One region of the Pseudomonas sp. Marseille-Q5115 genome, then DNA from elsewhere that is predicted to be linked to it. Evidence: riboswitches for the same ligand, from Rfam matches in the RefSeq annotation. Region 1 holds a riboswitch; each other region holds the start of a gene.
The links. A riboswitch is a leader RNA that binds a small molecule or an ion and turns the genes downstream of it on or off. The one in region 1 is predicted to bind cobalamin.
Positions count from the first base shown of each region.

Region 2: another riboswitch for cobalamin. It lies ahead of LG385_RS10525 (CbtB domain-containing protein); the one in region 1 lies ahead of cobW (cobalamin biosynthesis protein CobW).
Region 3: another riboswitch for cobalamin. It lies ahead of LG385_RS07450 (ABC transporter substrate-binding protein); the one in region 1 lies ahead of cobW (cobalamin biosynthesis protein CobW).
Region 4: another riboswitch for cobalamin. It lies ahead of cobO (cob(I)yrinic acid a,c-diamide adenosyltransferase); the one in region 1 lies ahead of cobW (cobalamin biosynthesis protein CobW).

Region 1 covers NZ_CAKAKI010000001.1:1,892,588-1,899,797, reverse strand. Annotated here, with positions in the region: gene cobN (cobaltochelatase subunit CobN) at 1-2,610, opposite strand, end outside; gene cobW (cobalamin biosynthesis protein CobW) at 2,614-3,678, opposite strand; cobalamin riboswitch at 3,767-3,977, opposite strand; gene LG385_RS08845 (PACE efflux transporter) at 3,996-4,445, opposite strand; gene LG385_RS08840 (LysR substrate-binding domain-containing protein) at 4,541-5,422, shown strand; gene mexE (multidrug efflux RND transporter periplasmic adaptor subunit MexE) at 5,605-6,840, shown strand; gene LG385_RS08830 (efflux RND transporter permease subunit) at 6,853-7,210, shown strand, end outside.
Region 2 covers NZ_CAKAKI010000001.1:2,267,592-2,274,801, reverse strand. Annotated here, with positions in the region: gene metH (methionine synthase) at 1-1,134, opposite strand, end outside; gene LG385_RS10550 (acyltransferase family protein) at 1,352-2,386, shown strand; gene nfuA (Fe-S biogenesis protein NfuA) at 2,444-3,028, shown strand; gene cobM (precorrin-4 C(11)-methyltransferase) at 3,102-3,851, opposite strand; gene LG385_RS10535 (cobalamin biosynthesis protein) at 3,889-4,290, opposite strand; gene LG385_RS10530 (CbtA family protein) at 4,296-4,988, opposite strand; gene LG385_RS10525 (CbtB domain-containing protein) at 4,999-5,187, opposite strand; cobalamin riboswitch at 5,265-5,466, opposite strand; gene LG385_RS10520 (DUF2790 domain-containing protein) at 5,572-5,847, opposite strand; gene lpdA (dihydrolipoyl dehydrogenase) at 6,008-7,210, opposite strand, start outside.
Region 3 covers NZ_CAKAKI010000001.1:1,562,052-1,569,261, forward strand. Annotated here, with positions in the region: gene LG385_RS07435 (DoxX family protein) at 30-452, opposite strand; gene LG385_RS07440 (ABC transporter ATP-binding protein) at 589-1,362, opposite strand; gene LG385_RS07445 (FecCD family ABC transporter permease) at 1,359-2,375, opposite strand; gene LG385_RS07450 (ABC transporter substrate-binding protein) at 2,384-3,385, opposite strand; cobalamin riboswitch at 3,509-3,698, opposite strand; gene LG385_RS07455 (EAL domain-containing protein) at 3,737-6,295, opposite strand; gene LG385_RS07460 (sensor domain-containing diguanylate cyclase) at 6,394-7,210, opposite strand, start outside.
Region 4 covers NZ_CAKAKI010000001.1:1,165,239-1,172,448, forward strand. Annotated here, with positions in the region: gene LG385_RS05605 (AI-2E family transporter) at 1-967, shown strand, start outside; gene hda (DnaA regulatory inactivator Hda) at 1,076-1,783, shown strand; gene LG385_RS05615 (C40 family peptidase) at 2,171-2,824, shown strand; gene LG385_RS05620 (C40 family peptidase) at 2,940-3,494, shown strand; gene LG385_RS05625 (PQQ-dependent sugar dehydrogenase) at 3,533-4,843, opposite strand; cobalamin riboswitch at 4,939-5,161, shown strand; gene cobO (cob(I)yrinic acid a,c-diamide adenosyltransferase) at 5,286-5,897, shown strand; gene LG385_RS05635 (cobyrinate a,c-diamide synthase) at 5,894-7,207, shown strand; gene bluB (5,6-dimethylbenzimidazole synthase) at 7,200-7,210, shown strand, end outside.

The DNA.
Region 1 (7,210 bases):
GCGTACGTCCACGCTGTAGAAGTTACGGCCGGTGGGCAATACATCCAGGCGCCCCCGGCTGGGCGCGCCGCTAGGGCCGGGCTCGACGAACCGGCCTTCAAGCGCGGCCAGCAGGTTGCCTATTTCGGCAGGGCCGCAGGCGTCCAGCGCGGGCGCTACCTTGGCAAGCAGCCCCTCGACAATGGTCGCAACGCCCTCCCACGCTGCCCCTGCCGGGCACTCCCAGCGTTCATTCAAGGCGCTTTCCACAAGCTGAGCGCCAAGCAGTTCAAGGCGCTCGCGGGTATCGCCATGGGTGCGCCAGGGCCCGGCATCCACATCGGCCAAAAGGCGTGGGCGAGGGCCCTGCCAAGGGTCGCCGAATACGCAGTCGAGCGGATCGAACCCTAGGCCCAGGGCCGTGGCCAGCGCCCTTGGCAGGCTGGCCTCGGCGCCCTTGCCTGCCCCACGCGGTACACGTAGCAGCGCGCACAGGGTGTCGATGCGCAGGCGCCCCGCAGGGGACTCACCGAACACGTGCAAGCCGTCGCGGATCTGCGATTCCTTCAGGTCACACAAGTAGGTGTCGAGGCGCGGCAACCAGGTATCGGCATCGCTCAAGGCCGCATCGCTCAGGCTCAGTTCGCGGTCCAGCTGGGTGGCGCGCACCAGCGCCAGTATTTCCCCTTGCAGCTCCAGCGCGCGACGGCGGTCCAGCAACTGAGCGTCATAGTATTCGTCCGCCAGCCGCTCCAGGTCCCGTAGCGGCCCGTAGCTCTCAGCGCGGGTGAGCGGTGGCATCAGGTGGTCGATGATCACCGCCTGGGTGCGACGCTTGGCCTGGGCACCCTCGCCCGGGTCATTGACAATGAACGGGTAGATGTTCGGCAGCGGGCCGAGCAGTGCGTCCGGCCAGCAACTGGCGGACAGGCCTACGCCCTTGCCCGGCAGCCATTCAAGGTTGCCGTGCTTGCCCACGTGAATGACGGCATGGGCCCCATATGTCAGCCGCAGCCAGAAGTAGAAGGCAAGGTAGCCGTGCGGGGGCACCAGGTCCGGGTCGTGGTACACCGCGCTGGCATCAAGTTGGTAGCCCCTGGCTGGCTGAATGCCGACGAAGGTTTCGCCGAACCGCAGGCCGGCGATCATCAGCCGCCCGCTACGGAACATCGGGTCGGCGTCGGGTGCGCCCCAGCGATCGGTCACGGCCTGTTGGCAGGCTTCAGGCAGGCTCAGAAACGCCTTGGTGTACGCGCCCAGTTCAAGGCTTTGAGCGCAAGGGCGGGCGTCGAGGTGCTCCAAGTCATTGCTCACGCCGCCCAGCAGCGCCTGAATCAGCGCGGTGCCGCTTTCGGGCAGCTGGCTTACGGCATACCCCTGCCCCTGCATCGCGCGAAGGATATTCAAGGCGGCTGCGGGGGTATCGAGGCCTACGCCATTGCCGATGCGGCCGTCCCGCGTCGGGTAATTGGCCAGTATCAACGCCACGCGTTTGCCATGCGCAGGTGTGCGGCCCAAGGCAATCCAGCGAGCCGCCAGCTGCGCCACGAATGCCATACGCTCGGGGTGCGCGCGGTAGCACACCACGTCACTCTGGCTGCGCTCGCTGCGCCAGGCCAGGTCCTTGAAACTGATCGGCCGGCTGATGATGCGCCCGTCCAATTCGGGCAATGCCACATGCATGGCGAGGTCCCGCGGGCCCAGGCCCTGAGGGCTCGCTTCCCACATGGGCTGGTTATCCTGGGCACAAATGGCCTGGATCACCGGTATGTCGCGGCGCAACGGGCGTTGCCGAGGGGCATCGGGGCTGGCCAGCGCGAAGCCTGTGGTATTGATCACCAACGCTGCCTGGGCTTCATCCATCCAGGCTTCAAGCTGCGCGAGGCATTCGGCTTCCTTCAGGCTGGCCACCGCCACCGGCATCGGGTTCAACCCCGCCGTGACAAGCACGTCACAGAAGGCATCGATGAACGCCGTATTGGCGGCCTGCAGGTGCGAGCGGTAAAACACCACCGGCACCACGGCGCCGGGCTGCCAGCAGCTCTGCCACTGCTCGAGGTTTGTCGTGCCGGATACCGGGTGATACAGGCTCACTCGGGGCAGCGGCGCGGGCGGTTGCCATGGCAGGGGCTGCGCCAGTGCCTGAGGGAAAAATTGTGCTGCGAGGTAGGCATACAGCGAGCGGGCGTTACCCATGCCACCTTGGCGCAGGTACTGCCAGATGCTTTGGGCGACTTCGGCCGTTACGGAACTCAGCGCACCCAGCTCCGGGTCTGGCCGGTCGTCCCCGGGCACCGCGACTATCAGCACGCCCTGCCCCGCCAGCTGTGCCAGCTGCTCAACGCCGTAGCGCCAATAGCCCACGCCGCCATGCAGCGACAACACGATCACTTTTGCGTGCCGCAGCACCTGGTCCACATACAGGTCCACCGAGGCGTGGTTCTGAACCTGCATCGGGTTGGCCAGGCGCACGCTCGGGTAGTCACCCGGCAGGCCGTTTGCCGCTTCGGCCAGCAGGGCCAGATGGGAATCGCCGCTGCACAGGATCACCAGTTCGGCCGGGCTCTGGCCCAGGTCGGCAATGCTGTCGTCCGGAACGAAACCGCCGGGCTGGGTGCGTAGCAGGTGCATCGGTCAGCCCCGCAATGCTTGGGTCAGTTCATCGCGCAGCACGGCACCGTCCAGCGCCTGGCCGATCAATACCAACCGGCTCACCCGGGCCTCGTCCGCGGCCCATGGCCGGTCGAAATGCCGATCGAACCGGCTGCCCACGCCCTGCACCAGCAAACGCATGGGTTTGCCGGGGATGGCGGCAAAGCCTTTCACCCTGAGTACGTCGTGCTGCTGAACCACGCTGTCGAGCGCCGCCATCAACGCAGCTTCTGGCGCTTCCGGCAACTCGACCCAGATGGAATCGAAGGCGTCATGGTCGTGGTCCGCTTCTTCGCCATCATGGTGCTGATCATGGTGGGTAAGGCGGCCATTGATGTGCGCTTCGGATTCGGCGCCCAGGCCCAGCAATACTGCCAACGGCAGCTGCCCGGCACTGGCTTCGACCACTTTCACCGCGGCCGGCAGCTCTTCGCTCACTTCAGCGCGCACGCGCTCCAGGCCTTGCGAATCGATCAGGTCAACCTTGTTCAGGATCACCAGGTCGGCACTGGCCAGTTGGTCTTCGAACAGCTCGTGCAGGGGGGATTCGTGGTCCAGGTTCGGGTCCTGCCGGCGCTGCGCGTCCACGGCGTCAGGGAAAGCGGCGAAGGTACCGGCCGCCACCGCGGGTGCGTCCACTACCGTGATCACGGCGTCAACGGTGCACGCGTTGCGAATCTCTGGCCACTGGAAGGCCTGCACCAGCGGCTTGGGCAGCGCCAGGCCGCTGGTTTCGATCAGGATGTGGTCCAGGGTGCCGCGGCGCTGTACCAGTTCGCGCATCACCGGGAAGAACTCTTCTTGCACGGTGCAGCACAGGCAACCGTTGGCCAGCTCGAACACGCGCCCTACGGCCTCTTCTTCGGTGCAGCCGATGCTGCACTGCTTGAGCAGGTCGCCATCGATGCCCAGCTCGCCGAACTCGTTCACGATCACCGCAATGCGCCGGCCTTCGGCGTTATCGAGAATGTGACGAAGCAGCGTGGTTTTACCGGACCCAAGGAAGCCGGTAACGATGGTAACGGGGAGCTTGCTGAGCGTTTTCATGGGTGGCCCTGGCACTGTGGCGGGCAGGCGCGAAGGCACCGCAGGCGGCGCCTGGGCAGGTTCGCACCGGATCACCCCGCCCGGTTGAATAAAAGGATCGGCACGAGGCAGGTCTCCTGGCTTGCGGCGCCCCGGGCAATATGCCCAATGGCGGCCTGGCGCCTTCCCGCCCCGAAGGCAGTGGCATTGGCCAGGCTTTACCGCTCACAGTTGCGGGGGCAGCCGCGGCTTGTTACCGCGTTCCCATCTTAGCTTCAGCAGGCATTGCCCCTGGAAGCACCTCGAGGGGGCAAGCCTACGCAGTGCCGGCCCAGAGGTCAATCCGCGCTGGGGCAGGCGCCGGGGTTGAACGTTGTTTGCCGTGGCAGCCCGAAGGCCTTGTCGAACACCCATTGAAACCCGTAGGCATAAATGAAGAAGAAGGCGAACAGCCCTACATTAGTGAGGAAAGCGGTGACCAGGTCGACGCCTAGGCCGTAGGCCATTACCGGGGTGAGAATGCCCGTAAGGCCACCTTCGAAGCCCACCGCATGCAGCAGCCGCCTGAAGGGCGTACGTGCGTGCCAGCCCCTACGGCGCTCGAACCCCTCAAACAGATGGTTGAACAGCATGTTCCAGCCCAGCGCAACGGTGCTTATCACCACCGATAGCACGGTGGAGTGCCCCATCCCTTGGCCGAACAGCAGGGCCAGCGCCGGTGCCACGAATATCAGAGCGCCCGCTTCGTAGAGCACCGCCTGGACGATTTTGCGTTTCGCGCCTTGCATGGTCAAAACTCCCCTGAAAGTGCGCGCAGCTTCGATGGTTGAGCCCGGCGGTGCAAGCAAGTAGATTTGACCCACCCCTAATGAGGCTAAACCCGGTGTTTGCCCACCTTCCTCTCACCGCCCTGCGCGGTTTTGAATCCGCCGCCCGGCTCGGCAGCTTCGCCGCCGCCGGGGAAGAGCTGTCGGTCACCCCGGCGGCCATTTCCCATCAGGTCAAATCCCTGGAGCAGTGGTTGGGCACCTTACTGTTCGAGCGCACTGGCCAGGGGGTGCGGTTGAGCGATGCAGGCAAGCGGCTGCACGCGGGCCTTCATCAGGCGTTTGTGGGCCTCAACGGCGCCGTGCTACCGCTGCTGCCGGATGAAGCCACCAACACCTTGGTGATCACCACCACCCCAGCCTTTGCCAGCTTGTGGCTGATCCCACGCCTGGGCGACTTCTACGCACGCTGCCCACACTTGAACGTGCGCGTGGAAACGGCCGAGGCGCTGACCGACCTGGCCCGGGATGCTTCAGTGCACTTGGCTATTCGGGCGACCTTCAATCCCGAGCCGGACCTGTACCAGGTCACGCTGTTCGAAGAGCACTTCGCGGTGTATACCCCGCACGGTTGGTCGCCGTCGGTCGCCCAGGCCCCGGTACTGATCGACATGCCGTGGGCCAGCAGCGTGCCGGGTACGCCCGACTGGCCCCAATGGTGCGCCATGGCCCAGCACCAGCACTGGCTGTCACGGCCCGGGCGGCGCTCCTATGCCGATGAACAGCACGGGCTGCTGGCGGCCATCTCCGGCCACGGCCTAGTGCTGGCCAGCGACGTGCTGGTGGCTGACAGCGTGAGCAAGGGTTTGCTGCAGCCGTACCTGCCGCACCTGCGGCTGCCTGCCGCTACCTATCGGCTCAGCTGCTTGCCAGGGCGCGAGCGGTTGCCTGCCGTGCGGATGTTCATGGATTGGGCCTTGGAAACCGCTGGCGCGTAGGGGCGGTCAAGGCCGCTAACGGTTCCCCGGCGGCGCCGGGTCTACAAGGGTGTGGCTCAGAAATTTTTTGAATAACCTGAATCACTGGCAATGATAGTTACCTTCGAACCATTCGATTCGTCGATGGTCCCGCGTGTCGCCAGAATCCGTCCATCCTGATAAACATAATGGGCGGGCTTCTCATGGAACAGTCATTCAAACCCTTGCATTACCCCTTGGCCGTGCTGGCGCTCGCTGTGCTCACCGCCTGCGGCAAAGCGCCTGAAACCGCTCAAGCACCGCAGGCCCCCAAGGTAAGCGTTGCCGAAGTGCTGGATCAGCCGGTGAATGAATGGGACGAGTTCACTGGCCGCCTCGAGGCCCCGGAAACCGTACAGATCCGCCCGCGCGTATCGGGCCAGATCGACACCGTGGCATTTACCGAGGGCGCCCTGGTGAAAAAGGGCGACCTGCTGTTCCAGATCGACCCGCGGCCATTCCAGGCCGAGGTGCACCGCTTGGAAGCCCAGCTGCAACAAGCCCGGGCCAATGCCGCCAACAGTGAGAACGAAGCCAGCCGTGGCGAACGCCTGCGCAGCGCCAATGCCATCTCTGCGGAGCTGGCGGACGGCCGCAACAGTGCGGCACTCGCCGCCCGCGCCGGGGTGGCCGCGATCCAGGCCCAACTGGACCTCGCCCGCCTCAACCTGAGCTTTACCCGTGTCACCGCGCCTATCAGTGGCCGCGTGGGCCGGGCCGAGATCACTGCCGGCAACTTGGTGAGCGCCGACAGCAGCCTGCTCACCAGCGTAGTGTCCACTGACAAGGTGTATGCCTACTTCGACGCCGACGAGCGTGCTTTCCTCAAATACACCCAGCTCACCCGCGATGGCCGGGTAAGCAGCGCGGCACCGGTGTACATGGGGCTGTCCAACGAGGACGGCAACAGCCACCTGGGCCAGCTTAACTTCCTCGACAACCAGGTGAACCCGCAAACCGGCACCATCCGTGGCCGCGCCGTGTTCGACAACCGAGATGGGCAGTACACCCCAGGCCTGTACGCACGGCTCAAGCTGGTAGGCAGCGGCGTGTATGAAGCCGTGCTGATCAAGGATGAAGCCGTAGGCACCGACCTGGGCAAGAAGTTCGTGCTGGTAATGGACAAGGACAACAAGGCGACTTACCGCTCTGTCGAACTTGGCCCGAAACTCGAAGGCCTGCGCATCGTGCGAGGTGGCCTGGCCAAGGGCGACCGCATTGTGGTCAATGGCCTGCAGCGCGTGCGCCCGGGCTCCACGGTCGACCCACAAACCGTGCCCATGGCCAGCAGTGAAACCCTCGCCGCGCTCGCCAGCCAGCGCCAGGCGCTGGAAGCGAATAACCGGCCCGCCAACGCTCCCCAACAGAAACTGGCAAGCACCGCCAACCCACGCGGCTAAAGGATCAGCGCCATGACGTTTTCCGACTTCTTCATCAAACGGCCGATCTTCGCCGCCGTGCTCTCGTTGCTGATTCTGATCGGCGGGGCGATTTCGCTGTTCCAGCTGCCCATCAGTGAATACCCCGAGGTTGTGCCGCCTACCGTGGTGGTACGGGCCAACTTCCCGGGCGCCAACCCCAAGGTAATCGGCGAAACCGTTGCTTCCCCGTTGGAGCAGGCCATCACCGGCGTAGAGAACATGCTGTACATGAGCTCCCAGGCCACCGCCGACGGCAAGCTCACGCTGACGATCACCTTCGCCCTGGGTACCGACCTGGACAACGCCCAGGTGCAGGTGCAAAACCGTGTGACCCGGACCGAGCCCAAGT
Region 2 (7,210 bases), 380 kb from region 1:
GATAAGGCGAGCGAAACGTGCCGAGCCGGTGATGTTGGTACGCTCGCCGACGTTCACGAACAGTGACTGCCGATCAATGGTGAACGGCTCCAGGCCCGACAGCCTGCAGGCCCGTGGAATGTCTGGAATGGCCCGCGGTGGGTGCGCGGCCACGGCCTTGGCAATGGCAGCGATGTGGGCGGGGGTGGTGCCGCAGCAGCCACCGACGATATTGAGGAAGCCGCTGCGGGCAAATTCCTCTACGGTTTCGGCCATTTGCTCCGGGGTTTCGTCGTATTCACCGAAGGCGTTGGGCAGGCCGGCGTTGGGATGCGCCGATACATGGGTATCGGCCTTGTTGGACAGCTCTTCGAGATAAGGGCGCAGTTCGCGGGCGCCCAGCGCGCAGTTCAGGCCCACCGAAATAGGGTTGGCATGGCGTACAGAGTTCCAGAACGCCTCGGTGGTTTGCCCGGAGAGCGTGCGACCGGAGGCGTCGGTGATGGTCCCCGACAGCATGATCGGCAGCTCGAAGCCGAGCTCATCGAATACGACTTGTACCGCGAAGATCGCCGCCTTGGCGTTCAGCGTGTCGAAGATGGTTTCGATCAGGATCAGGTCCGCGCCGCCCTCGATCAGCCCGCGCGTGGCCTCGGTGTAGTTTTCCACCAATTCGTCGAAGGTAACGTTGCGGTAGCCAGGGTTGTTCACGTCCGGGGAGAGTGAACAAGTGCGGCTGGTAGGGCCCAGCACGCCGGCAACGAAGCGGGGCTTGTCGGGCGTTTGCAGGGTTTTGGCATCTGCCACACGCCTGGCGACACGGGCGCCTTCAACGTTCAATTCATACACCAGCGTTTCCATGCCGTAGTCGGCCTGGGAGACGCGCGTGGCATTGAAGGTGTTGGTTTCCAGGATGTCCGCGCCGGCATCGAGGTACGCCGCTTCGATCTCGGCGATCACGTCCGGGCGCGAGAGCAATAACAGGTCGTTGTTGCCCTTGACGTCGCTGGGCCAGTCCGCGAACCGTTCCCCACGGTAATCGCTTTCCTCCAGCTTGTAGCTCTGGATCATCGTCCCCATGCCGCCATCGAGGATCAGGATGCGGGATTTCAGCGCGTCGTTGAGGGCAGTGAGGCGAGCTTGGCGGTCAGTCATGGAGAAGGGCTCTGGTACGGGCGGTAAAGCCAGCGATGATAGCAAACCTGAGAGGCTTTACATCATGCCTGGCCTTTGCATGAATCTCGCTCATGTTCACGCATGCCGAATATCTGAGCGAAAGATGAAACTTCCGACCTTTTCAGCCTGGTGTCAGTCCCAACTATGAAGTCGCGCCTGAAGGCGCGGGAGTGATTCGAAGGCAAAGGTAACCCTGATGTTGATTTCGATACAGGCACTACGCGCGATCGCGGCATGGATGGTGGTATGTCACCACTTCATGCAGATCTTCTTCAATTTTCAAGCCGCGGGCCCGGTAGGGCACCTGTTCGCTGCAAAAGGGTCGGTCGGGGTAGATATTTTCTTCGTCATCAGCGGGCTGGTGATCTACCTCTCTACTTACGACAAGCCGATGCAGGCGCGAGAATTTCTGCTCAACCGCGCCATCCGCATCATTCCAGCGTACTGGTTCTATACCGTGGCCATGGGGTTACTGCTGTACCTGGCCGGCCACTATATGCCGCACGGGGCCGTGAACTGGCCCACATTTATCCTTTCGCTGCTGTTCATACCCGCTGAAAACCCCGGGGGCTATGGCCTGTACCCAACCTTGAACGTGGGCTGGACGCTGAATTACGAGATGTTCTTCTACCTGGTGTTCTCGTTGGCATTCCTTGCCCCTCGCGCCTGGCGCGCTGTATTCGTGGCAGTCGCCCTGGTGGTGGGTAGCGAGGCCTTCAGCCGGTTGGGGTGGTCCGGGCGCTTCTATGCCAACAACATCGTGTACGAGTTCTTGCTGGGTATCGTCCTGGGCATCGCCTGGCGCCGGGGTTGGATTGGCAAGGGCTTATGGCTGCCGCTCGGGATCATCGCGGCGAGCTGTACGATGATCTATCAGCTCGAGCCTACCAACCGGCTGCTGAACTGGGGCTTGCCGAGCGCAGGTATCGTGGCGGCGTGCCTGGCGCTGGAACCGCGGTTCTCTCATAGCAAGGTGCTCAAATCTCTCGGCGACTGCTCGTACTCGGTTTACCTGGTGCACCTGCTGGTGCTGTACGCAGGCTGGTTCATCTATGAACGCCTGGGTGTGAACCCCTATCTGGTGTTTGGCGCGTTCTGTGTCCCGATGATTCTTGCTATCTCATGGCTGAGTTACCAGTGGCTTGAAAAGCGCTTGTACCACCGCATGAAAGCCTGGATTGCCGGGCCACGCGCCACGTCGGCCCCGACGCTTTCCCGACAAAATTACTAGGACTTTCTCCACGGCCCGCTTTGCCGTAAACTGCGCGCAAGTCTGTGAGGAACCTACATGAGCGCCATAACCATTACCGACGCCGCCCAGGATTACCTGGGCGACCTGCTGAACAAGCAGAACACACCGGGCATCGGCATCCGTGTCTTCATCACCCAGCCCGGCACCCAGTATGCGGAAACCTGCATCGCCTACTGCAAGCCTGGTGAGGAAAAGCCCGACGATACCCCGCTGGGCCTGAAAAGCTTCACGGCCTGGATCGACGCCGTGAGCGAGCCCTTCCTCGATGCCGCCGTGGTGGACTACGCCACCGACCGCATGGGCGGCCAGCTGACCATCAAGGCCCCCAACGCCAAGGTGCCGATGGTCAATGAGGACAGCCCGATCAACGAGCGCATCAACTACTACCTGCAAACCGAGATCAACCCTGGGCTTGCCAGCCACGGCGGCCAGGTCACGCTGATCGAAGTGGTGGAAGACGGCGTGGCAGTGCTTCAGTTCGGTGGTGGTTGCCAGGGCTGTGGCCAGGCGGACGTTACCCTGAAGGAAGGCATCGAGCGCACACTGCTCGAGCGCATCCCGCAGCTCAAGGGCGTACGGGACGTGACCGACCATACCAACCGCGAGAACGCTTACTACTGAGTAAGTTTGTGGGCAGGGCGAGACGTGCTTCGCGGGCTGGCGCCAGCGCCTGCGGCGGGCAGGGCGCCAGAGGTCATTCCGCCCTGTACAGGTGCGCCCGCCCGGCGCGGTAGAGGGCGGAATCTTCGAATACTTCATTGCCCAGCACCTGGCCGACCAGAATTAGCGCCGTGCGCTTGAACGCCTTGGCTTGTGCCTTGGCGACGATATCGCCCAGCGTGCCCGTCACGTAATCCTCATCCGGCCAGCTGGCTTTGTGGATGACAGCGATAGGGCAGTCCCCTCCATAGTGGGGCACCAACTCCTCCACAATAGCCGAAAGATGGCTTACCCCGAGATGGATGGCCATGGTCGCGCCATGCCGGGCCAGGTCCTGCAGCGCTTCGCCGGCGGGCATTGGCGAGCGGGTGCCGTAGCGGGTAAGGACCACAGTCTGGGAAATACCGGGCAGGGTAAGCTCAGCGCCCAGCAGGGCAGCACAGGCCGCCACGGCCGTTACGCCGGGCACGATCTCGTAGGGAATGCCCTGCGCTCGCAGGCAACGGATCTGCTCGCCGATCGCGCCATACAGGCTTGGGTCACCGGAATGCACCCTTGCCACATCCTGGCCCTTGGCGTGGGCGGCCCATATCTCTTCGATGATGGCCTCCAGGTGCAGCTCCGCACTGTTCACCACCCGTTCCGCGGTGTGTTGGGCGAGCAGTGCTTCGGGTACCAGCGAGCCGGCATAGATGATCACCGGGCAGCTGCGGATCAGCCGCTGGCCCTTGACCGTGATCAGGTCCGGGTCGCCGGGGCCGGCGCCAATAAAATAGACGGTCATTGCAAAAGCCTTTGTCCCGGGAACGGTTGAACAGTTTTCATGTTGAAGCCAGCGCCACGGTGGCCTGGTGCGAACACTGGCGGGTGACCAGCAGGCGAGGCGGCAGCGTACTCAGCGTTTGGCAGTGGGCGAGCGCGGCGCTTTCCGCTACGCCATGGCAACCAGTATGGCGCCAGCTCACCTCCGAGCGTTGGCTCAAGAACGGTTCGAATGGCGCGAGGGCGGCGGCAGAGTAACCGCCGAGGGGCAGCATCAAGCGCTCGGCCAAGGCCAGCAGCCCGGGTTCATCCAAGCGGCGCTCGAACGTCGCGATGCCACACAGCTCAGTTGCGAGTGCACCGGCTAGCGCCAATGCCTGATCGAGCAGCCCTTGCAGTTCCGACTCAGTGCAGCCCTGACGGCAGCCGAAACCAGCCACCAGCCAGGCGCGCGTACTCACCGGAGTCAGGCCTGCGGGGCGCGACGGAACAGCCAGGCACTGGCCAGGCCAAGCGCCAGCCAGAACACCACGTTGATGGCCTGTGCGGCCCAGCGGAACTGATGTTCGAGTGCTTCAGGCGCCAGGCTTTCATGGGATGGTGGTTGAGGGGCGCCGATGATGTGGGGGATTACCAGCAATGCCGCACCCGTGATTTTCAGCAGCCAGTTCGGGGAAAACACCATCAACGCCAACGCGACGGCAGTCGACGCCGCCGTACCGATCCACCACAGCTGACGCGAAGTCAGGTCTGCCGCCGCGGTGCCTGGTAACTCGGGCGGCAGCCCCAGGGTGGGTGCAAGCGTGAACACGGCATAACCGGCCAAGCCCCACAGCAGCCCTTCTGCCGTGCGCCCGGGTGCACGCAGGGTGTACAGGCCGGCCAGCATCAGGGCAAAGCCCACCGCGACCACCAAATTGCCGCCCGTGGTGGACAACAGGCGCTGCCAACCGTCCTCGGGTTCCCAGGCCGCGGCTTCGTGCCCATGCTCATGAGCGCCGGCACTGGGCCCCCCGTGGTCATGGGTAGCCGGTGCCGCGGTCTCGTAGGTTTCAGCCTGAAGAATCAACGGGCTGAGCCACAGGCTTTGCATGAAGGTGAGCAACAGGGCCGCGAACAGGCCGGCGAAGCCAGCGGTGCGCAGAATACGCGTCATCATGAACACGCCCTCAGTGGCAAGGGAAAGCCGCGCTGTGGCGGGTGTCATGGGCGGCATTGTGCACGGCGGCGATGTGTGAGAAACCGGCGAAATACACCAGCCCGGCGCCGAGCAGGGTAGCCAGGCACGCCGCCGTTACGCGTTGCGCAAGGGTGGAGGCAGGACGGGTGATAACGTGGCTGGCAGTATGGGCGGACATGGCGCTTCCCTCGGGTGAGTGACGGACAGGCGCCGAGCCTCCGCATTGCGGAGATCGGACAGCCCGCCCACCGCAGGTGTCAATGATATCGATCGGGCCGGTCTCCGGGCTTGCGAGGGGCGGGCAGAGGCCGACCGGTTCGTTCCCCCTTCCCATGCCTGCGCACAGTGGATTGGAAACGCACTCGCTTACCGTTGCGGGGGCAGCACCGGACTGGCCTTGCGGCGCACCGGTTTCCCGTTTCACCCTGCGAAGGGCACCCGAACGAAAGGCTTAAGGAAAGCATGCCAGGGTAGGAACGTCAAATCGAAGGTGCTTGGGTCGGCACCTGCGCGCAAAAGCAAAAGCCCCGGGAAGGCCGGGGCTTTGGGTGCAACGCGGTGATCAACCGTTGGCGCGGTCGTCGTAGCCGCCTTGTTGCAGGTATTGCACCTTGTGCAGCTCACCTTTGCTGTCCTGGTAAACCATGGTCACCGGTACCACGCCGCTTTTGTTGCTGACGTCGGTCTTAGAGATAACTTTCTGGACATCCAACTGCATGCCGTAGTGGTAGGTTTCAACCGGCAAGTTAGCGGTAACGGCGCGGTCGGCACCATCCTGTGCAAAGGCGCCAGTGGCGAATACAGCGGTCAGGGCGGCGATTGCGAATGCGGTTTTCATGTTCGTGTCCTCGGTAGGTGATGAAGTGGCTTTTCGTTGGGGTTAGTAAACCGCTTCACGCGTCGTTCGAGAAATTGAACACTGTGCTGGCAACAATCACCGTTTTTGATAATGGCGCCAGCCGCTCTACGCAGCGGGTTCTGGCGCCTGACGGCCCATTTCAAATATGCAATGCATGCCCCAGCGCCCGCATTGCGGCTTCCTGCACCGCTTCGCCCAGGGTGGGGTGGGCATGAATGGTACCGGCGATGTCTTCAAGCGTGGCGCCCAGCTCCAGCGACTGGCTGAAGGCAGCCGCAAGCTCGGAAACACCCGGGCCCACGGCCTGCCAGCCGAGGATCAGGTGGTCATCCTCGCGCGCTACCACCCGCACGAAGCCGGTGGTAGCGCCCAGGGTCATGGCACGCCCATTGGCGGCGAAGGGGAAGCTGGCAACCAGCGCCTGCCCGCCGGCCTGCTCTGGCGTAAGCCCCGCGACCACGATTTCCGGGTCGGTGTAGCACACCGCCGGGATCGCCCGGGGCGTGAACGCTCGGCGGTGCCCCGCAATGAGCTCGGCCACCATCTCACCTTGCGCCATCGCCCGGTGAGCCAACATGGGCTCACCCGTTACATCGCCGATGGCCCACACATCGGTCATGCTGGTACGGCAACAGGCATCTACCTTGATAGCCCGCCCAGCCATGGCCAGATCAAGCGCTTCCAGCCCGTAGCCTTCGGTGCGAGGTGCGCGCCCCACCGCCACCAGCACCCGGTCAGCCTCCAGTGTTAGTGGCTCGCCGCCAGGCCCGCGCACGCTCAAACATTGTGCTCCGGCATCGTAAGCCTCTACCGCATGGCCTTCGAGAGTCGCGATGCCCAGTTGCTTCATCCGCTGGGCAACCGGTTGGCTCAGTTCGGCGTCGTAGGCAGGCAACAGCCTGGGCTGCGCTTCGATCACCGTGACCTGCGCGCCCAGCTTGCGGTAAGCGATGCCCAGTTCCAGGCCGATATAGCCGCCGCCAATCACCGCCAGATGGCGGGGCAGGCTGGAAGGGGACAGCGCAGCAGTGGAGTCGAGGACCGCCCCGCCCAGCGGCAGGCTCGCAAGCGTAACGCTGCGCGAGCCGGTGGCCAGCACCAAGTGCTTGCAGTGGATACGGGTGTCGCCTACCTGCACCGTTTTGCCGTCCACCAACGTGCCACGGCCGTGGACCACCGTAACGTTGTGCTTTTTCAGCAAGGCGGCTACGCCGCTGGTTAGCCGGTCGACCATGGTGTTTTTCCAGCCGACGGCGCTGGCAAGGTCCAGCTGCGGGTTTGAAGCGCTGACGCCGAACGGCGTGGGCTCGCTCACCTGATGAAAATGCTCGGCGACATGGAT
Region 3 (7,210 bases), 330 kb from region 1:
GGCTTGGCGCAACGCTGGCTTTGCCAGGCCTACACCGCCTGGAGGGAGCTGTTAGCCCGGCGGCGCGCCAGCCAACCGTCGACGCTCAGGGCGCCGCCGCCGAAGGCCGCGACCTGCAACAGGCCACCGGCAATAGAGATGTTCTTGAAGAAGTTGATGAACTGGCCCTGGTCGCCGAGCGAATTGTGGAACAGCACCGCCGTAACCACCGCGAAGGCCGCCATCAGCAAAGCCACCAGCCGGGTTTGCGCGCCGATCACCAACAGGCTGGCCAACCCCAGCTCTACCCCAATGGCGCCTGCATAGCCCAGCATCGGGAAGGGCATGCCGCTGGACTGGATGTACGCAAGCGTTGCCGCCGGTGCGCCAACCTTGGCGGCACCGCTGAGCAGGAACAGCGTGGCCAGTAGAACGCGGCCAACCGTAGCGGTGGTGTCTTTGGTGACGGTCATGTGTGTCGCTCCGTAAGTTCAAGGTTTGCCGTGTGTGCCGGCGATGTAGAGAAGCTTACGGAGCGGAAGGTATGGGGACAATCTGGCACAAATGAACTTCACTGTCTCCCAATTAGATACAGTTGATTTTACCGAATCATTCCAGCGGTGCTAACACCAGGACAGGGCGCTGCCCTGGGTCTTCCAGCAATCGCCCATGCACCCCGAACGTGTGAGCAAGGCGCTCTGGGGTAAGTACCTGCGCAGGTGCCCCGATCGCCACCAGCCGCCCGCCATCCAGTACCGCCACCCGGTCGCAGGCCAGCGCCTGGTTGAGATCGTGCAAGGCGATTACCGTAGTGACCGGCAGGCTGTGGATCAACCGCAACAGCGACAGCTGCTGGCGAATGTCCAGGTGATTGGTGGGCTCGTCCATTAGCAGTAACCGCGGCTGCTGGGCCAGCGCCCGGGCCAGATGTGCCCGCTGCCGTTCCCCGCCGGAAAGGCTGTGCCAAGGCCGCTGGGCCAGGTGCGCCAGGTTTACCGCTTCCAGCGCCTGTGCCACGGCCCGGTCGTGCTCGGCGCCCCACGGGGCCAGCGCCGACAACCATGGCGTGCGCCCCAGCGCCACCGCATCCCACACCCTGATGCGTTCGCGGGTGTCTGCGTGCTGTTGCACCAGCGCGAGCAGCCGCGCCACATCCCGGCGGTTCATGTCAGCCATTGACCGGCCCGTCAGTTGAACGTGGCCGGTGCTGGGCGTGGCGATCCCGGCCATCAGCTTGAGCAGGGTGGATTTTCCCGAGCCGTTGGGCCCCACGATGCCCAGCCGTTCGCCGCGGTAGACCTCAAGCGATACACCTGCCAGCAATGGCACGCCGTTGCGGTGGAAACTTGCGCGGTGGCAGGCGAGAAGCGGAGCGCTGTTCATCGGTGCCGCTCTCCGTACAACAGCAGCCCGGCGAAGACCGGCGCCCCGATCAGCGCGGTAATCACCCCGATCGGCAATACCTGCCCCTTGATGAGGGTGCGCGACACCACGTCCGCCGCCATCAGAAATACCGCGCCCGCCACGGCGGACAGCGGGACCACCCGGGCATGGCCCGGCCCCACCAACAGGCGCAGCGCGTGAGGAATCACCAGGCCAACGAAGCCGATGGAGCCCACCAGGGACACCATGACGGCCGTAACCAGCGCCGCACAGGTCATCAACAGCACCTGCACCCGGCCCACTGCAATGCCCAGCGAGGCGGCCGAATCTGCCCCGAAGGTGAACGCGTCCAATGCCCGGCGCTGCCACCAGCATAAGGCCAGGCCCAATACGGCGACCGGCACGACAAGGCCCACCGAGGGCCAGCGCACGCCGCTGAGGTTGCCCAGCAGCCAGAACAGGATGCCGCGGGCTTGCTCGGCATTGGCCGAGCGGGCGATCACGAACGCGGTGAGTGCGTTGAACAGCTGCGAGCTGGCAATTCCCGCCAGGATGATCAACCCCGCGCTGCCACTGAGCCGTGAGGAGCGGGCGAGTAAAACCACCAGCCCGAATGCCAACAGCGCGCCAAGGAACGACCCCACCGACAGCGAAACGATGCCGCCGCCCACGCCGACCACGGACACCATCACCGCCCCGGTGGAAGCGCCCGCGGAAATACCCAGCAGGTAGGGTTCAGCCAAGGCATTGCGCAACAATGCCTGGAGAATCACCCCGCAGATCGCCAGGCCCGCGCCGCAGGCACCGGCCACCAGGGCGCGGGGCAAGCGGTAATTCCATACGATGCCTTCGTCGATCGGGTCCACTGCCCAGGCAGCGCCCGTGAGCTTGTTGGCTAGCACCTTCAGCACCACGCCCAGGTCGAGGGAGGTTTCGCCGATGCCGGTTGCCAGCAGCAACGCGCCACACAGCAGCGGTAGGCTCCACGACAAGGGCCTGGCGAAGGCCAGCATGCCATGCCTCATCGGGCGTAACGCTCGCTGGCTTCGGCCAATTGCTCGATGCCGGTGAACAACCGCGTGCTGGCCTGCATCGCATCGGCGTCGAGTATCACGATGCGGTCATTTTTAACCGCGTCCATGTTGCGAGTAACGGGGTCGGTTTTCAGAAACGCCAGCTTCTTTTCATAGTCATCGGCGGGGAAGCGGCGGCGATCCATGCGGGCGATCACGATCAGGCTGGGGTTGGCGCGGGCGAGCGTTTCCCAGCCAACGGTGGGCCATTCTTCGTTGGACTCCACCACGTTATGAATGCCTAGCGTGTTCAGCATGAAGTCGGCCACGCCCTTCTTGCCGGCTACGAAGGGATCGCTGGCGATGTCCGCGCTTGAAAACCACACCACCGCTGAAACGTCCTTGCCCGGGTGTTGCCTGGTACGGGTAACCGCTTGGGCCAGCCGCGCCTTGTACTGCTCCACCAGTGCGTCGCCACGTGCCGTGACGTCGAAGATTTCGGCTAGCTGGCGCACACTCTTGTATACGCTTGCGATGTCGAAGGTTTCGAGGCGGGTGCCGTCGGCGCCCTTGAGGTTGTCCTTGCCTTCGCAGTCTGAAGGCAGCAGGTAGGTGGGAATATTCAGGTCGTGAAATTGCTCGCGGGTACCTACCGCACCCTGAGGGCCCACCATCCATTCGAACTGCACCGCCACCAGCTGTGGCCGCTTGGCCAGCACGGCCTCGAAGCTTGGCTCGTTGTCCGCCAGGCGTTCCACCTTCGCATTTTGCGCCGCGTACTCAGGCTGTACCTGATCGAACCACAGCGAAGTGCCCACCAACCGGTCCCCCAGCCCCAGCGCATAGAGCATTTCCGTGCCGGCCTGGCCGATGGTCACGGCGCGCTGGGGCGCTTGAGTGAACGTGAGCGCCTTGCCGCAATTTTCAACCGTGAGCGGGTAGTGCGCCGGCGCGGCGATGGCAGCCGTTGGCAACGCAAGTAACAGGGTGAGTGCAGGGCGGCAGAGCATGTTCAACGGCAGGTCTCCAGCGTTGGGCCGTCGCGGCAAGCGCTGGAAAGCACATGGCCGCAAGCCCCGCCTGGCCACGGCCCGGGGTCACGGAAATGCCCTTCCCGGTCACCCCGCCGGTCAGTGGTTGTATAGGTGGCCGGCAGGTCTCCTGACTGGCGGGTCCTGACGTGCCCACGCCTTCCCGGGTGTTCCCAGTGGCATGTGTAGAGCACGCTCGCCGCCTACAGTTGCGGGGGCAGTTCCGTTTCAGGCCGTGGCCTGGTGGATTCCCTGTTAGTTCCTCTCGGAAACCGGCGGGGCGATAGTAACCGAAACCAAAGGATTGGCAACCGCAAGGCAGTCCGCCGGTTATTGGCTGGTCTCGGTTTGCGCGGCCACGGCATGCTGCGCCAGCAGCAAGGTCGCCAGGGCGTCAGGGGGCATGGGGCGGCCGAGCAGGTAACCCTGCGCCTGGTCGCAGCCCAGGGTGGCAAGCACTTCGAGTTGCTCGGGTGTTTCCACACCCTCGGCAGTGACCACCATGCCCAGGCTTTTGCCCATGGCGACCACCGCGCTGACAATGGCCTGATTGTTGGCTTTGGGGTCGCTGAGGTTCATCACGAAGCTGCGGTCTATCTTGATGCCATCGAACGGATAGCAGCTGAGGTAGCTCAGCGATGAATAACCGGTGCCGAAGTCGTCCATGGACAGTTTCACGCCCAGCTTCTTGAGCTGGACCATCAACGCCAGGGCCCCGTCGGCATTGTCGATCATTACGCTTTCGGTGACTTCCACCTCCAGCCGGGAGGCGGGTAGCCCAGTGGCCGCCAAGGTTCGCTCGATACGAGCGACCAGGTCGCTGCGCATGAATTCGATACAGGACAGGTTCACCGATACAAACACCGGCTCCGGCCAGGTAGCCACCAGCGCGCAGGCGCGGCGCATCACAATGTCGCTGAGGGCGACAATGAGGCCGGTTTCCTCCGCCAGCGGAATGAACACCGCGGGGCTGAGCAGGCCCTTCTCCGGGTGCTGCCAGCGCACCAGTGCCTCGGCGCCGAGGATGCGCGCGCCGGTGATATCAAAGCGTGGCTGGAACACCACAGTGAATTCATCGTGTTGAATGGCGTGCTTGAGGTCCTGCTCCAGCTGCCGGCGTTCGTGGATGCGCGTTTTCATCTCGGCGTTGTACAGCTGCCAGCCGTGACGGCCACGGCCTTTGGCTTCATACAGCGCAATATCGGCCAGGCGCAGCAGCTCCTCGGCATCGGTGCTGTCCACCGGCGCCTGGGCGATGCCGATGCACAGCCCAAGGCGCAGTTCGTGTTCGGCGGTAACGATTGGCGGAGTGAAGTCACTCAGCAAACCTTCACACAGTTCACTCAAGCACTCCTGGGCAACCCTGGGCGTGATGATCAGGAACTCGTCCCCGCCCAGCCGTGCCAGCACATCATCGGTTTGCAGGGCCTCACCCAGGCGCCGCGCTACTTTTACCAACACTTGGTCGCCCGCGATATGCCCGAGGCAATCGTTGATCTGCTTGAACCCGCTGAGGTCGATGAACAATATCGCGAACGCCCTGGTACAGGTGCCATCGGCTAGCCGGGCTTGAAGCACCCGATAGGCCTGCCCGCGGTTGGGCAACCCGGTGAGCGCGTCATGGCCGGACAAGTAAGCGATGCGCGCCTGCGCCTCGGCCTCCTCGGTCACGTCGCTTACGGTGCCGCGATAGCCAACCACACAACCATTCTCACGGATGGCACGCGCGTGCAGGCTGCCCAACCGTTGGCCGCCCTGGGCATCGGTATGGGCGCAGGGCATTACCTGGCGATGGCCTTCAGGCTGCGAGGCCAAGGTGTCAAATACACCCGCGCTGAGGTTCAGACACTGGTGCAGCGGCTTGCCCAACCACTGCGAAGTGTCGAAGCCCGTGGCGGTGCGAAAGCGACTTGAAAGGTACGTCAGGCGCAGGGTGGCGTCCGTTTCCCAGATCCAGTCCGACGCGCCCTCGGCAATATCGCGAAAGCGTTCCTCGCTCAAGCGCATGGCTTCACGGCCTCGATCGATCTGCTCGGCCGCGCGAATGGAGCGGCGCAGCAGCAACCAGACGCCGCCACCGAAGATCAGCGACGTCAGCAGTACCAGTGGCAGCACCATCCTGAGAAAGGTGGCGCCTGGGGTGGCAATGTCCCAGGTGAGATACACCGGCGGATCGTCTGACAGCTGGAGGCTGACCGGTGACTGCGCGCTGCCTTGGCGCAGGTTAGGCAAGCCATAGATGCTGCCCATGCGCTGCAGCGAAACCGGGCCTAGTACGTCCACGAACACCAGGTAGGCCAGCTCGCTGGTGGGCGTAGTCAGTGTGTAGGACAGCGGCTGGATAGCGGCGGCTGCGACAACGGCGGGTCGACCGTCTACGAGAAAGTACCCTGTTACCGCAGCGCGCTGGCCAGCCTTGGCGCGGGCCTGCGCCAGCAGAGCCGACAGGTCACCCTTGATCCAGTCCGGGGCTTGTCGATCATCGAATTCGCCGGCCACGAAGGCGTAGCGGGTGACCTGCCGCGCATCCACGATAAACACCGCGTTGAGGCCATATTGCGATAGCAGAGACCGGCCCATGCCCGCCTGCTGAGTGGTCCACGCAGTGTCCACCTTGCCGTGGGTGTGTTCGTAGGCTTCGTCCCAGAACGCAAAGTCCAGCAAGGTGAAGGTGATATTGGTAAGCCAGGCCTCGCCTGCCGTCCTGGCCAGGTGCTTGTTGCGCTGTATTTCATCGTGGTTGAGCGTGGATGCCACTTGGGTGACCACGCTGCTGGCGCCCAGGAACAGGCACAACATAAGGGCTGTGACCAGCCAGGCGGAACGGCGGGCCAACCGAGCATGGCTGCCGGAACGCGGAGGTTCGAACGACTGAAGGGCGGTTGACATACGGCTCGGCTCAAAGGTGGCAAAGTGCTGTAACGGGCTATCGGCCGTATCACCGTTGCGCTACAGCGCCGATGGCTGTTGCGCGACCAACGGCGACGTCAGTCAGCCAGCATCACCCGGTTACGGCCCTGCTGTTTACCCAGGTACAAGGCTTGGTCCGCCCGGCTGAACAGATCGCGAAACGTCTCGCCCGGGCGTAGCTGCGCCACCCCGAGTGTTGCGGTCACGGTCAGTGCCTGGGCATCGGCTGCATCACTCAGGCGCGCCCGGATCCGCTCTGCTACGTTCCGCGCTTCGCCCAGCGGCGTGGCAAGCATCAACACCAGGAACTCTTCTCCGCCCCAACGCGCGGCCATGTCGGTATCCCGCACGCTGTCGCTGATCGTCAGGGCCACCCGTTGCAATACACGGTCGCCTTGGTCGTGGCCGTGGCGGTCGTTGACTTGCTTGAAATGGTCCACGTCCAGCAACACGACCGATACCGGCACGCTCTGCGGAAGCTGACGTGCCTGCTGGAGTATCCGCCGGCGCGTATACAGGTTGGTGAGGCTGTCGCGGTTGGCGCTATGAAACTGATGGAATTGCATCGTCAGCGAGTAGCGTACCGATAACACGGTGGCGTGCAGCAGCAGCGCTGTGGCGGTGAACAGGTTGATGAAGCCGAATGTTTCCATCAACAGAGGCGAGACGGCATAGGCCCCACCCAGGCGGTGACGCAGGGCGAAACCGCCAATGGCCACCAGCAGGATGGCCATGCTCAGCAGCATCCGGCGCAACGGCGCCGTTTGAAAGCTGAACGACAGAATCGGCACGATGCAGAACAGGTAGAAGTAGAAATTGCTTTCCCAGCCCAGCACCCAGGTCGCCAGCATCGCGTGCAGGATGATCTCCGAACACATCACCATGCCCGCCAGC
Region 4 (7,210 bases), 730 kb from region 1:
CGCCTACCTGGGCGATCCGCTGGTGGATCGGCTGGAAAGGCTGAAGCTGTCGCGCACCTTGTCGGTCGTGGTGGTGTTCGTGCTCTTCACGCTTATCGTGATGATCGCCCTGGTGGTGGTCATCCCGATGCTGGCCAGGCAACTGGTACGGTTGTATGAGCTTACGCCGCAATTCCTCGACTGGTTGCAGCAATCCGCCTTGCCCTGGATACAGGCACGATTGGGGCTGGCTGAAGGCTTCTGGAAGTTCGACAAGATCAAGGAAGCGATTTCAGCCCACATGGGCCAGACCACAGACATCGTTGGGCTGATACTGGCGCGCGCCACGGCGTCGGGCCTGGCACTGATCGGCTGGCTGGCCAATCTGGTGCTGATCCCGGTGGTCGGGTTCTACCTGCTGCGCGACTGGGACCTGATGATGGCCAAAATCCGCGGCTTGCTGCCGCGTCAGCGCGAAGAGCAGATCGTGACCCTGGCCCGAGAGTGCCACGAAGTGCTGGGTGCCTTCGTGCGGGGCCAACTGATGGTAATGCTCGCGCTTGGGGCCATTTATTCGGTGGGGCTGATGCTCACCGGCCTGGAACTGGGCCTGTTGGTCGGCGTGCTGGCGGGCCTGGCTTCCATCGTGCCTTATATGGGGTTCATCACCGGTATCACAGCTGCCCTGGCGGCCGGCCTGTTCCAGTTCGGGCTCGATCCCTGGCACCTGGCGGCCATCGGTGCTGTGTTCGCTATCGGCCAGGCGTTGGAAGGTACGGTGCTCACGCCATTGTTGGTGGGCGACCGTATCGGGTTACACCCGGTGGCGGTGATTTTCGCGATTCTGGCCGGGGGCGAGTTGTTCGGCTTCACCGGTGTATTGCTGGCCCTGCCGGTAGCGGCGGTGATCATGGTCCTCATCCGCCACATGCACACGTTGTACAAACAATCGGACCTTTACGGCGGCGGTGAAGACCCGGAGCTTTGAACATGCTCAGAGTGCTTGCCTGGCGGCCCTTTACGCGTCAGGCTTGCAGCTTCCAGCCAAGCCGCTAGAATTTGCCCCCTTTGAGCTGAGGCCGTATCCCCGGGACGCATGAAAGAGCCGATCCAACTCCCGCTGGGTGTGCGCCTGCGCGATGACGCCACCTTCGTCAACTACTATCCCGGAGCCAACGCTGCGGCGCTCGGCTACGTCGAGCGGTTGTGCGATGCGGATGCCGGGTGGACCGAAAGCCTCATTTACCTTTGGGGCAAGCAGGGCGTGGGGCGCACGCACCTGATGCAGGCGGCGTGCCTTCGCATGGAGCAGCAGGGGCAGCCTGCGGTGTACCTGCCGCTGGCGCAGCTGCTCGATCGCGGGGTCGGTATCCTGGACTACCTGGCGCAGTACGAGCTGGTTTGCCTGGATGACCTTCAGGTAATCGCCGGCAAGGCGGAATGGGAAGAGGCGCTGTTTCACCTGTTCAACCGCCTGCGCGACAGCGGCCGCCGTTTGTTGATCGCCGCTTCGCATTCTCCGCGTGAGTTGCCGGTCAAGCTGGCCGACCTCAAGTCCCGGCTCACCTTGGCGCTGGTATTCCAGATGCGCCCGCTTTCGGATGAAGACAAGCTTCGTGCGCTGCAATTGAGGGCATCGCGCCGTGGCCTGCACCTTACTGATGAGGTAGGGCACTTCATTCTTACCCGTGGTAGCCGCAGCATGAGCGCGCTGTTCGAATTGCTCGAGCGCCTGGATCAGGCCTCGTTGCAGGCGCAGCGCAAGCTCACCATCCCTTTCCTCAAGGAAACGCTCGGCTGGTAGCCGCCTGTCCCACTTCTACCAAATAACCCTCGGCCTGGCAGGGCTTTTGCTATATTCTCCGTCATCTTTGTGCCGCCAAAGGGCTGGCGCAGGGATCGCTACGCTTGCTTGATAGTTTTAAGCTATCTCCAAGCGGGGCGGATTAGCCGAGCGGCAATCCTGGCTCGGCGCACAGTTCGCATCGATTTGCGGTCAGCTTGGAATTTATGGCTGTAGTTCAAAGAGTTACAGCCCTCCAGCGGTTCGCGCCCAGTGCTCTGGTCCGGCAATTTCGCGTTAGATGTGACCGTTGGCACCATAAGTCACAAAATGTTCTATAAAATTTGCAAATGGTGCCGATAGAAGGCATATTCGCCCCTTCATCCACTTACTGACACGGTCGTGCCCATGCTGAATCGCTTCGCACCCCTCGTGCCTCTTGCACTTGTTACCCTGCTGTTCGGCTGCGCAGCCCAGTCACCGGTTTCGCAACAGCAGGTGTCCACCCCCGTTACCGCCGAGCGCGCTCCTGTAGCGCAGCCTCATAGTCTTACCCCGGCAACAGCTTCCTTGTTCGACGAAGACGATGTCGCCGACAAGGATGACCTCGCCGCTTTCTCCCGCAACGGACCGTACCGCTTGCCCCTGCTGGCTGACAGCATTCTGGAGCGTGGCAAATCGTTGATCGGTACCCGTTATCGCTTCGGTGGTACCACTGAGAACGGCTTCGACTGCACTGGCTTCATCAATTTCCTGTTCCGCGAAGAAGCAGGCATGACCCTGCCACGCTCCAGTCGCGAAATGATCAACGTAAAAGCGCCGCTGGTAGCTCGCAACAATCTGAAGCCGGGTGATGTGCTGTTCTTCGGCACCACCGGCCGCCGCGGCCGCGTGAGCCACGCCGGCATCTACCTGGGCGACGACCAGTTCATCCATTCCAGCAGCCGCCGCAGTGGTGGAGTGCGGGTGGACAACCTGGGCGATAGTTACTGGAGCAAAACTTACATCGAGGCCAAGCGTATGCTGGCCATGGCGCCCGTTTCCGAGGTCGCCCGCAAGTAAGCCAGTCGGTCCATAAAGGGCAGCGACGAGCGGTCACGCTTTCGCTGCCCTTTTTTATGGAATACAGCGGGTTAAGCGCTATTCTTCATCGGCAGTCGAACTCGGAACCCCGCCCATGGCTTTCTCCCGTTTGCGCACTCTGGCGCTTGCGCCGCTTATCCTGCTTGCCGCCTGCGCAAGCCCTCCACCGCCCAAGCCCGCGCCGGTGGCGGTAGTGCCTCGCCCGGTTATTCTCGACCCCACCGACTATTCTTCGGTAAAGGCCGACGACGTGCTGTTCCGGGCCATTGGTTTGGTGGGCACGCCTTATCGCTGGGGTGGCAACACGCCTGATTCGGGCTTCGACTGTAGCGGCCTGATCGGCTTCGTCTACCGGGACGCTGCCAATATCGCCCTGCCGCGCTCCACCCGGGATCTGATTGCCATGCATGCGCCCAGCGTTGATCGCAACGCGCTGCGTTCAGGGGACCTGGTGTTTTTCTCTACCCAAGGCAATGGCCAGGTAAGCCATGCGGGGATCTATGTAGGGGAGGGGCGTTTCGTGCATGCGCCGCGTACCGGCGGCACGGTGCGGCTGGATTACCTCGACAAGCCCTATTGGCAGAAGGCCTACCTGGATGCCAAGCGGGTGATCCAGCCCGAGCGTTTGGCGCAAACCGCTACGCCATAACAGCCGGGGCGGCTGCTCACCGCCCCGCGAGTCCGCAATTACTGCCGCGTCACGCGCCAGATCTTGTTGCCCACATCGTCGGCCACCAGCAACCCACCCTTGTTATCGCCAATTACGCCCACCGGGCGGCCCATGGCTTCTTCCTTGTCATTCAAGAAACCGGTCAGCAGGTCCACCGGTTGGCCGGTAGGCATGCCGTTGGCGAACGGCACGAACAGTACCTTGTAGCCGCTGTGCGGCTTGCGGTTCCAGGAACCGTGCTGGCCAATGAAAGCGCCATGGTCGAAGGGCGCGGGCAGCTGGTTCGGTTGGGCAAAGGCCAGGCCCAGCGAGGCCGTATGCGGGCCCACCGCGTAATCCGGTGCGATTGCCTTTTGCACCATGGCCGCGTCGCCGGGCTCTACGCGCGCATCCACGTGTTGGCCGTAGTAACTGAACGGCCAGCCATAGAAGGCGCCGTCTTTTACTGAAGTAATGTAATCGGGCACCAGGTCGCTGCCGATCTCGTCGCGTTCGTTCACGGCGGTCCAGAGTTTACCGGTCTGGGGTTCCCAAGCCAGCCCATTCGGGTTGCGCAAACCGGTGGCGAACAGGCGCTTCTGCCCACTGGCTGCGTCTACTTCCCAGATCGCGGCGCGGCCTTGCTCCTGGTCCAGGCCGTTTTCCGCCACATTGCTGTTGGAGCCCACGGTCACATACAGCTTTTTGCCGTCCTGGCTGGCGATGATGTTCTTGGTCCAGTGATGGTTGAGCGTGCCGGCCGGAAGGTCTGTAACGGTTTCGCCGTTCCCCTCCAGGTGGGTAGCGCCGGGCTGATACTTGAAACGAAGGACTTTGTCGGTATCGGCAACGTAGAAGTCCTGCCCAACCAGGGTCATGCCGAACGGGGAATTCAGGTTCTGCAGGAACACCTCGCGTGTTTCGGCGATGCCGTCGCCGTCCTTGTCACGCAGCAAGGTAATCCGGTTCGGGCTGGGCACGCCCGCGCCGGCCCGGCCCATCACTTTATTCATCACCCAGCCGCGAATGCCTTTGCTGTCGTCGGGCTTGGGTGGCGAGTTGGTTTCAGCCACCAGTACGTCGCCGTTGGGCAGTACGTACAGCCAGCGCGGGTGGTCCAGGCCTTCGGCAAACGCGCTCACTTGCGTGCCGGGCGCTGCCTTGGGCTTCACCCCTTCCGGCCAGCCCACCGCTGGAGCAATGTTCACCGTGGGCATCAGGGTTTTGTTGGGCTCTGGCAGCTTGGGCGCCGGGCCAGTGCCATCGGACACCTGTAGCTTCGAGCTTTCGCCGCAGCCTGCAACGCTGGCGGCGATCAAGACGGTAAGGGCGAGGCGGGAGAAGGGCATGATCAGCTTCCTGGCAACCAAGGTATGTACCGTAGAGGCAGCGAGGCGGCGGAGGTTCAACATGTTTGATTGACGCTACCGGGCCAACCCCTTACCCTTCGCCGATTGTTTCAGGTGCCCGGGCGGCGTTCGCTTGCCAGGGTGAAACAGGGAAGCCGGTCAGCATCGGGCGGTTCGCCACGAGCAATGCCGGCGCTGCCCCCGCAACGGTAGATGAGTCAACGCTCGCGCATGGGCCACTGGGCAACCGGGAAGGCGCGCGAGTGGGGCAGCGCCCGCTCATGAGCCCGGAGACCGGCCTGAAACCCCTGATACGGTGCGAGCCCCGCCCGTTGATTAACAGATCGCCGCGCGGGTGAGAGCGGCACTGACGTCATGCTGCCCGCCCTTTGTGGCGTTGGCGCAGCGTTGGTGCGCACCCGCGAGCGAGCGGAGAGCAGCAATGAACGAATCCCCCGAGCGCGACGAGCGCCACCAGGCCCGCATGGCGCGGAAAAAAGCCGTAGTCGATGCCCGCATCGCCGCGTCCGCGGACGAGCGTGGTGTGCTGCTGGTATTGACCGGTAATGGCAAAGGCAAAAGCAGCTCGGGCTTCGGCATGCTGGCGCGTGCCTTGGGCCATGGTATGCGCTGTGGCGTGGTGCAGTTCATCAAGGGCCGCCAGACCACCGGCGAAGAGGCGTTCTTCCGCCGCTTTCCCGATGAAGTGAGTTTCCATGTGATGGGCGAAGGCTTCACCTGGGAAACCCAGGACCGCCAGCGTGACATCGCTGCCGCCGAAGCGGCCTGGCAGGTAGCCCAAGAGCTGCTGGGCGACCCCGCCGTGGATTTCGTGCTGCTCGACGAACTGAATATCGCGCTCAAGCACGGCTACCTGGACGTCGAGAGGGTGGTAGCGGACCTGAAGGCCCGTCCGCCGCTGCAGCATGCCATTGTCACCGGGCGCGCGGCGAAACCGGAAATGCTCGAAGCCGCCGACACCGTGAGTGAACTCGGGCTGATCAAACATGCCTTCCAGGCCGGCATCCGTGCGCAAAAGGGCATCGAGTGGTGAGTACGCCGCGCCACTGCCCAGCGGTACTGATTGCCGCTCCGGCCTCGGGCCAGGGGAAGACCACCGTGACCGCCGCGCTGGCCCGCCTGCATCGCAATCGCGGGCTGCGGGTGCGCGTGTTCAAGTGTGGCCCGGATTTTCTCGACCCCATGATTCTCGAACGCGCCAGCGGTGCCCCGGTGTATCAGCTGGATCTGTGGATGGTAGGGGCCGCGCAAAGCCGCCGACTGCTTTGGGAAGCCGCCGAAACCGCCGACCTCATTCTGGTGGAAGGGGTGATGGGGCTGTTCGATGGCACCCCGTCGAGCGCAGACCTGGCCATCGAGTTGGGTGTGCCGGTGCTCGGCGTGATCGACGGCACCGCCATGGCACAAACCTTCGGCGCGTTGGCGCTGGGGCTGGCGCGGTACCGCCCGGAGCTGCCGTTCGCGGGCGTGCTTGCCAACCGGGTGGGCAGTGAGCGCCATGGCCAGCTGCTGCGCGATAGCCTCACAGAAGGCCTGCGCTGGTTTGGTGGCCTGCCACGTGAACAAGCCATCGGCTTGCCTAGCCGCCACCTCGGGTTGGTACAAGCCAGCGAGCTCGAAGACCTGGACCGTCGGCTGGATGCGGCGGCACAAGCCTTGGCGGCCACCTGCGATGACGCCTTGCCGGCACCGGTCTGCTTCTACCCGCCGGAAAATGAAGTAGTGGCGCCGCTGCTTGCAGGCGTGCGCGTGGCGGTGGCACGAGACCAGGCGTTTGCGTTCCTTTATAACGGCAACCTCGACGCCCTGCGTGCGATGGGAGCAGAACTGCGGTTTTTCTCGCCCATCAGCGATACCGCGCTGCCCCCCTGTGACAGCCTGTATTTACCTGGCGGCTACCCGGAGCTGCACCACCAGCGCCTGGCTGCCAATACCGGCATGCTGGAAAGCATTCGTGCCCATCATAAAGCGGGCAAGCCGTTGCTGGCTGAATGCGGTGGCATGCTCTACCTGCTCGAAGGCCTTACGGATGTAGATGGCGAGCGGGCGGCGCTGCTTGGCCTGATGCCAGGCGAGGCCACGCTGCAAAAGCGCCTTGCCGCGCTGGCCCTGCAGGAAGTGCAGCTGGACGAAGGGATCCTGCGTGGCCATACCTACCATCATTCATTGACTACCACGCCATGGGAAGCGATTGCCCGCGGGCGCAGCCCCAACGGCGGGCGGGGTGCCGAGGCGGTGTACCGTTGCGGCAGGCTCACGGCCTCCTACGTACATTTTTATTTCCCTTCGAACCTGGCAGCGGCCGCGGCACTGTTACAGCCCGGAGGCCCGGCCCATGACTGAGCA